One region of the Micromonospora sp. NPDC047753 genome, then DNA from elsewhere that is predicted to be linked to it. Evidence: riboswitches for the same ligand, from Rfam matches in the RefSeq annotation. Region 1 holds a riboswitch; the other holds the start of a gene.
The links. A riboswitch is a leader RNA that binds a small molecule or an ion and turns the genes downstream of it on or off. The one in region 1 is predicted to bind thiamine pyrophosphate.
Positions count from the first base shown of each region.

Region 2: linked by a shared signal. The riboswitch ahead of thiE (thiamine phosphate synthase) and the one ahead of ABZ749_RS10720 (ECF transporter S component) in region 1 are both predicted to bind thiamine pyrophosphate.

Region 1 is NZ_JBEYSL010000089.1:1,151-5,124, forward strand. It holds gene ABZ749_RS10715 (ABC transporter ATP-binding protein) at 1-1,375, opposite strand, end outside; gene ABZ749_RS10720 (ECF transporter S component) at 1,496-2,089, opposite strand; TPP riboswitch at 2,164-2,268, opposite strand; gene ABZ749_RS10725 (alpha/beta fold hydrolase) at 2,376-3,206, shown strand; gene ABZ749_RS10730 (SIS domain-containing protein) at 3,276-3,974, shown strand, end outside.
Region 2 is NZ_JBEYSL010000027.1:11,281-15,254, reverse strand. It holds gene ABZ749_RS04365 (thiazole synthase) at 1-13, opposite strand, end outside; gene thiS (sulfur carrier protein ThiS) at 10-210, opposite strand; gene thiO (glycine oxidase ThiO) at 201-1,367, opposite strand; gene thiE (thiamine phosphate synthase) at 1,364-1,990, opposite strand; TPP riboswitch at 1,985-2,094, opposite strand; gene ABZ749_RS04345 (ThuA domain-containing protein) at 2,407-3,974, shown strand, end outside.

The sequences.
Region 1 (3,974 bases):
TGACGAAGTCCGCGTCGTGGGTGACGGTGACCACGGCGTGCCCGGCGTCGCGCAGGTCGGCGAAGAGGTCGACCAGCTCCCGCCAGGTCCGCCGGTCCTGACCGAAGGTGGGTTCGTCGCAGATCAGCAGGCGTGGCGCGGTGGCGAGGGCGGTCGCCACGCTCAGCCGCCGCGCCTCACCACCGGAGAGGGTGTACGGGTTGGCGGCGGCGAGTCGGGCCAGCCGTAGTCGTTCCAGCAGTCCGGCCACGGTCTCCTTGACGGCAGCTTCGGGTTGACCGGTGCGGCGCGGGCCCAGCGCCAGTTCGTCGAAGACGGTGCTGGTGACGAACTGGTGCTCCGGGTCCTGAAAGACCGACCCGATGCGTCGGGCCAGCGCGGGTGCCCGCCACCGGTGCGGGGGAGTGCGGTGGTCCGCACCGGCCAACTCGGCGGTCGCGGTGACGTGACCGCTGCCCGGCCTGAGCAGACCGCCGAGCAGCAACGCCAGGGTGGACTTGCCGGCACCGTTCGGTCCGCGTACGGCGAGTGCTTCACCGGCGCGTACCGCCAGGTCGGTGGGGCCCAGCCGGGGCGGCAGGCCGAGCCGGTCGGCGGTGAGCAACAGCTCCCCGGGGCTGGCGGTGGCCGGTCGGGGCGCGATGGGGTGACCGGGCACCCAGACCCCCTCGGCGGCCAGGGCGGCGCCGTGGGCGGCGAAGACCGCCTCGGGCGGGCCGTCCGCGCGGACGCCGCCACCCGGTTCCAGGACGACCACCCGGTCGACAAGCGGCAGTGCCTCGGCGACCCGGTGCTCGACCAGGATCAGCGTGGTGTCGGCGTCCAGCGCGCCGGTCACCGCGTGCCGGACCAGCTCGGCCCCGGCCGGGTCGAGGTTGGCCGTCGGCTCGTCGAGCAGCAGCAGGGCGGGGCGCAGGGCCAGCGCGCCGGCCAGGGCGAGGCGTTGCTGCTCGCCGCCGGAGAGCGCGGCGGTGTGGCGGTCCCGGGAGTACGGGAAGCCGACCCGGTGCAGGGCCTCGTCCACCCGGGGCCAGATCTCGTCGGCTGGTACTCCCCGGTTCTCCAGCCCGAACGCGACGTCGTCGCCGCAGCGCGCCATCACCAGTTGGGTCTCCGGGTCCTGGAAGACGATGCCGACCCGTTCCCGCCCCTTGCGGGGGTCGAGCCCGTCGATCTCGACGGTGCCCTCCTGCTCGCCGGAGTCCTCGGGCAGCAGTCCCGCCAGGGCGCTGAGCAAGGTGCTCTTGCCGGCCCCGGAGGGCCCGAGAAGCAGAACCCGTTCCCCAGCCTCAACCCGCAGGTCAACTCCCCGCACGGCCCAGGCGCGCCGGCCAGCGTGGCGCCACCCGAACCCCCGCAGCAGTACCCCGCCCACCGAACCACCCCCTCCAGCCGCGCGCCCCCGCTCCACCCTGCACGGTCGATCATGAGGTTGACGGTGGTTGTGGAGATCCATCCGCCCGTCAACCTCATGATCGACGCGAGTTGGTGGGGTTTAGATCAGGGCTCGGTTTCGGCCTGCCGGGAAGCGGTCCAGGACGCCGGTGTTGGCCAGGGCGTTCGTCAGCAGCCAACCGCCCAGGCCGGCGATCACTGTGGCGCTGACGATGGTGAGCAGCGCGTACGGGATGCGGTAGTCAGTCAGCGCGTAGTCGACGTTCCAGACGAAGAAGTCGAACAGCGCGGCGCTGAGGCCGGTCAGCGCGCCCGCGAACACCGCGGTCGGCAGGCGGAACGACCGGTACCGGAAGGCGGCGAAGGCCAGCTCGGCGCCGATGCCCTGCACGATGCCCTGCGGAATGACAGTGCCGGCCCACTGGCTGCCCAGCAGCGCGGACAGGACCGCGGCCACGGTCTCGCAGTAGAGCGCGGCGCCGGGCTTGCGGATGACCAGCCCACCGATCACCGCCGGCATCAGCCAGACGCCGTAGAGCAGCGTCTGCGCCGGCGGGAAGAAGGCGAACGCGCCCTCGGTGGCGCTCCAGACCAGGCCCCAGGCCCAGAAGATGACGCCGAAGGCGACCGCGATCACCGAGGCGACCACGATGTCGATGGTGCGCCAACGGTGTGTGTCAGTGGTGGATGTCATGTGTTGCTCCCAGTTCGTGAGTGCGAACCAGGAGAAGACGCACGCCGCGTCCGGTGGCACCGGACTGCGGCGCGGCTGGAGGTCGACCGAACTCCCTGCGCTGGCATTACCCAGATCAGGTTCGAGGGTCTGCGGGCGTGCCCGCACTCTCAGCGCTGTGCGCTCCCCTGTCGGATATGAAGTTGTCTCGCTGACGCTAACACCGACCAGGGGCGCGGGCCCAGCAGGGCATCCGCCTGACCTGCGGGAGCGAGCGGCCGACCGTCGTCTGGGTACGCTTCCGATCATGCGGGTTGACGCGCGAGGCTTCACGTTCGAGGTGACCGTCGGCGGTCCGACGGACGGCGTACCCGTCCTGCTGCTGCACGGTTTCCCCCAGCACAGCGGCGAGTGGGACGACGTGGTGCCGGCGCTGCACGCGGGCGGGCTGCGCACGTACGCGCTGGACCAGCGCGGTTACTCACCCGGCGCCCGGCCCACGGTGGTGGCCGACTACCGGATTCCGGAACTCGTCACCGACGTGGTGGCGGTGCTCGACGCGCTCGGGCTGGACGCCGTGCACCTGGTCGGCCACGACTGGGGTGCGATCGTGGCCTGGGCGGTTGCCGCCCGGCATCCCGAGCGGGTCCACACGCTGACCGCCGTGTCCGTACCGCATCCGGCGGCCATGGCGCACGCCCTGAGCACCGACGCCCAACAGAAGGCCCGCTCGTCGTACATCGCCCTGTTCCGTAAGCCGGACAAGGCGGAGAAGGTCCTGCTGGCGTGGCACGCCACCGCGCTGCGCAAGATGCTCGGCGGGGTGGGCGACACGTCCCGGGTGAACCGGTACGCCGACCCGATGCGTGAGCCGGGTGCGCTGACGGCCGCGTTGAACTGGTACCGGGCGATGTCCCGCGCCGACCTGGCCGGCGTCGGCCCGGTCGCGGTGCCCACCACGTACGTCTGGAGTGACCGGGACGTCGCCATCGGCCGGACCGCCGCCGAGGCGTGCGCGGAGAACGTCACCGGCGACTACCGCTTCGTGCAGCTGCCCGGGGTGAGTCACTGGATCCCGGACGCGGCGCCGGCCCCGCTCGCCGAGGCGATCCTGGCCCGAGCCGGCGGGACGGCCTGAGCGCGGGACGGCCTGAGCAGCAGTGGACACCAACGGGCTGCTGGCCCGCAATCGAACGACGGAGGACGTATGACGGTGAGTGCCGAGGACTACCTGGCCGTGGTGACCGAGACGATCGGCCGGGTGGCCGCCAGTCAGCGGGAGGCGGTGGGGCGGGCCGCCGACCTGATCGCCGAGGCCGTCCGAGCCGACGGCGTGGTGCACGCGTTCGGCACCGGGCACTCGGAGGCCCTCGCCATGGAGATCGCCGGACGGGCGGGCGGTCTGGTGCCGACCAACCGGATCGCGCTACGCGACCTGGTGCTGCTCGGCGGCGAACCGGCCGACCGGCTGGGTCCGCTGCTGGAACGGGACCCGGCCGTCGCGCACCGCCTCTACGAGCTGGCCCCGGTGCGCCCCACCGATGTCTTCGTGCTCGCCTCGAACTCCGGCGTCAACGGCGCGATGGTGGAGTTCGCCACGCTGGTGAAGGAGCACGGCCACGGGCTGGTGGCGATCACCTCGGCGCGGCACTCCGGCCAGATGGCCTCCCGGCACCCGTCCGGTCGCAAGCTGAGCGACCTCGCCGACGTGGTGCTCGACAACGGCGCGCCGTACGGCGACGCGACGCTGCCCCTGCCGGGCGGTGGCGCGGTCGGCGCGGTCTCCTCGATCACCGCGGCGCTGCTGGCGCAGCAGGTGACAGTGGAGGTGGTGGCGCGGTTGCTGGCGGCGGGGGAGCGGCCCCCGGTCTACCTGTCGGCGAACATCCCGGACGGCGACGCGCAC
Region 2 (3,974 bases), on a different contig from region 1:
GCACGCCGCTCACCCGCCCTGCGCCGCGGTGAGCACCTCGACCCGGTCACCGTCGCGCAGTGGCCGGGCCGGCCAGCCGGTCCGGGGCACCACCTCGCCGTTGACCGCGACCGCCACCCCACGTGGGTGCGCCACGATGTCGCGGACCAGATCCGCCACTGACGCGCCGGCGGCGACGCTGCGCCCGGCCCCGTTCACTGTCAACTCCACAGGTCCCCCTCCACACTCGGTTCAGGTCGGCAGGACGCGGCCACCGTGGCACCGCCGAAGAAGCGGTCGGCCCGGAAGGGCGCGAGCATCGGGTCGGGTACGCCGCCCAGGACCAGGTCGGCGATCAGGTCAGCGGTGATCGGGGTGAGCACGATGCCGTGCCGGTGGTGCCCGGTGGCGACCAGGACGTCCGGTCGGTCGGGCAGCGGCCCGAGGATCGGCGCGTTGTCCGGGGTGCCCGGGCGCAGCCCGGCGACCGCCTCGACCATGTCGTACTCGGCCAGCTCGGGCAGCAGGTCGACCCCGGCGCGCAGCAGCCGTTGCACAGCACCGGCGGTGACAGTGGTGTCCGAGCGCTCCTCGACCGTCGCGCCGAGCACCACCTCGCCGTCGGCGCGGGGCACCAGGTAGACGTGCTCGCCGTCGGCGTACCCCCGGATCACGTGCCGGAAGCCCGGCGCGACGCCGTCGGGCGCGCGGAGCCGGAGGATCTGACCCTTCACCGGCCGCACGGGCAGGCCGGTGAGCGCTGTGGCCCCGCAGCCGGCGGCGACAACGGTGACCGTCGCGTCCACATCGGACAGTTCCCGGACCTGCTGCGGCACGAGCACCGCGCCGGCCCGCTGCGCGGCCGTGCGCAGCGCCGGCACCAGCAGCCGGGGGTCGACCTGATGGTCGGTGGGCGCGAGCGCGCCACCGCGCACCCGTGGGGCGAGCGCCGGTTCACTGTCGCGCAGCTCGCTGGGGCGCAGCGGCGTCACGGGCAGGCCCAACCCCTGCTGGTACGCCCACAGCCGGCGCGCCTCGGCCAGGTCGTCGCCGGTGAGCCCGACCATCAGGGTGCCCTCGGTCCGATAGCCGATCTCGACCCCGGTCGTCTCGGTCAACTCGGCGGCGAACCCCGGCCAGCGGGCAGCGGATGCCAAGAGCAACCCGGTCAGCTGCCGCTCACCGAAGTACGCCTCGGCGACCGGGGAGAGCATGCCGGCGGCCACCGCCGACGCCCCCGAACCGGGCACCGGGTCGTGCACCACCACCCGCAGCCCGCGAGCGGCGCAACGCCAGGCGATGGCCAGCCCGATCGGCCCCGCCCCCACCACTGCCACGTCCGGCCGGACCCGGTCGCTCGACGGCGGTGACGGGGACCGGCCGGTCAGCACGTCAGGGCCTCGATCAGCTCGGCGGTTGCCCGTGCCGGGTCGGCGGCGGAGGAAACGGCGCCGACCACCGCCACCCCGTACGCCCCGGCGGCCCGCAGGGCCGGCACCCGGGCCGCGGTCACTCCGCCGATCGCGATGACCGGAACGTCGACGGCGTCGACGACGGCGCGTACTCCGGCGGGCCCGATGGGGTCCGGCAGGCCGGTCTTGGTGCTGGTGGCGTGACACGGACCGACGCCCAGGTAACTGGCGCCCGCCGCGACGGCCTCGGCCGCCGGGCCCGGTGCGCGAGCGGTGGCGCCCAGCACACCGGTGGGGCCGAGCACCCGGCGGGCGGCGGCGACCGGCAGGTCGTCGGCGCCGACGTGCCCACCTGCCGCGCCGAACGCCAGCGCCACGTGCAACCGGTCGTTGACCAGGCAGGTCGCCCGGTACGGCGCGCAGAGCGCCAACACCCGCCCGGTCAGCTCGTACGCCTCGCGGTCGGTGGCGGAATCCTCGACCCGCACCTGCACCACCAGGTCGGCATGGGCCACGGTGAGGGCGGCGCGGACCACGGCGAGTGGGTCGCGACCGGGTCGGGTGTCGGTGATGAGATGCAATCGCCCCAGGGACGGCACGGCAACGCTCCTCCCTGCGCCGGCATTATCCGGATCAGGTTCGACGGTCGGGGGCTGTCAGCCCCCCTCTCAGCCCGGTACACCGGGCTCCCGTGGGTTACTTGCGTGTCACCGTACGACAGATCCGTCGGCCTGCCAAGGCGCGGGGTCGGCGGTGGCCGGCCGGGCCGGCGCGTCAAAACGAGTGAGATCCAATGGGGCACTTCATACGGTCCTGTTCGGAATGTCGCCCCCCGTTGCAGAACCGTTACCCGTCCGCATCTTGCCCGACATCGAGCCAGCCGAATTAATTTGTTCAGCGATTCGACAAAATGTCGGTGGGGGCACCTTGGCACGGTGTGACCACCGGCTCCATCAGGGACGGCCTTCGGCGAGCCGACTCCCGCGAGCTCTGTCACTACGACACAGGAGGCGGCGTGTCCCGTTCTCGTCGTGCCCGCGTACCAATCACCGCAACCCTGATCTCCCTGGCCATGGCCTCGACCACCCTGTTCGGCGCGCCCGCGCAGGCGGCCGCCCAGGTTCCCCCACGGGATGCGAAAGCCGCAGCCCCGGTCAGCCAGGTGGTGCCGAAGGCGCCAAAGGCCGCGGCCGATCCCTTCTCCGTCCTGATCTTCTCCAAGACCGCCGGCTTCCGGCACGACTCGATCCCCACCGGCATCGCCGCCATCCAGCAGCTCGGCGCCGCCAACGGATTCACAGTGGACAACTCCGAGGACGGCGCAGCATTCAACGACGCCAACCTGGCGAAGTACAAGGCGGTGATCTGGCTCTCCACCACCGGTGACGTGCTCAACGCCGACCAGCAGGCGGCGTTCGAGCGCTACGTGAAGGCCGGCGGCGGCTACGTCGGCATCCACGCCGCGTCGGACACCGAGTACAGCTGGGCCTGGTACGGCGACCTGGTCGGCGCGTACTTCGCCAACCACCCGCAGAACCAGACGGCCACCGTCAAGGTGGAGGACCACGCCCACCCGTCCACGGCCGGGTTGCCGGACCGGTGGTCCCGGTTCGACGAGTGGTACAACTACCAGAGCAACCCCCGGCCGGACGTGCACGTGCTGGCCAGCCTGGACGAGAAGAGCTACACCCCCGGCGCCGGTGCGATGGGTGCGGACCACCCGGTCGCCTGGTGTCAGGACTACGACGGTGGCCGCTCCTGGTACACCGGTTTGGGGCACACCCGGGAGTCGTACGCCGAGCCCGAGTTCCTGTCCCACCTGCTCGGCGGCATCCGCACCGCGGCCGGCGTCGAGAACGCCGACTGCGGCGCCTCGAAGACCTCGAACTTCGAGAAGGTCACGCTGGACAGCAACACCAGCAACCCGATGGAGCTGGACATCGCCCCCGACGGGCGGGTCTTCTACATCGAGCGTGACGGTCGCGTGCAGATCGTGAAGCCGGACACCGGCAACACCGTCACCGCCGTCGACCTGGACGTCTTCACCGGCAACGAGGACGGCCTCATCGGCATCCGGCTCGACCCGGACTTCGCCACTAACAACTGGGTGTACCTGTACTACGCCCCGAACGACGGGGTCACCCGCAACCTGCTGTCCCGCTTCACGGTCACCGGCGACACCATCAGCCTGGCCAGCGAGAAGCAGGTGCTCCGGGTCGACACCCAGCGCAACACCTGCTGCCACGCCGGCGGCAGCATGACCTTCGACGGCGACGGCAACCTCTACCTGGCCACCGGTGACAACACCAACCCGTTCGAGTCGAACTCGTACTCGCCGCTCGACGAGCGGGCGGGCCGCCAGGACTACGACGCGCAGCGCACCTCCGCGAACACCAACGACCTGCGCGGCAAGGTGATCCGGATCCACCCGGAGGACGACGGCACGTACACGGTCCCGACGGGCAACCTCTTCCCGGCGGGCACCGAGAAGACCCGTCCCGAGATCTACGCGATGGGCTTCCGCAACCCGTTCCGGATCGGCACCGACCCGAAGACCAACACGCTGTACGTCGGCGACTACGG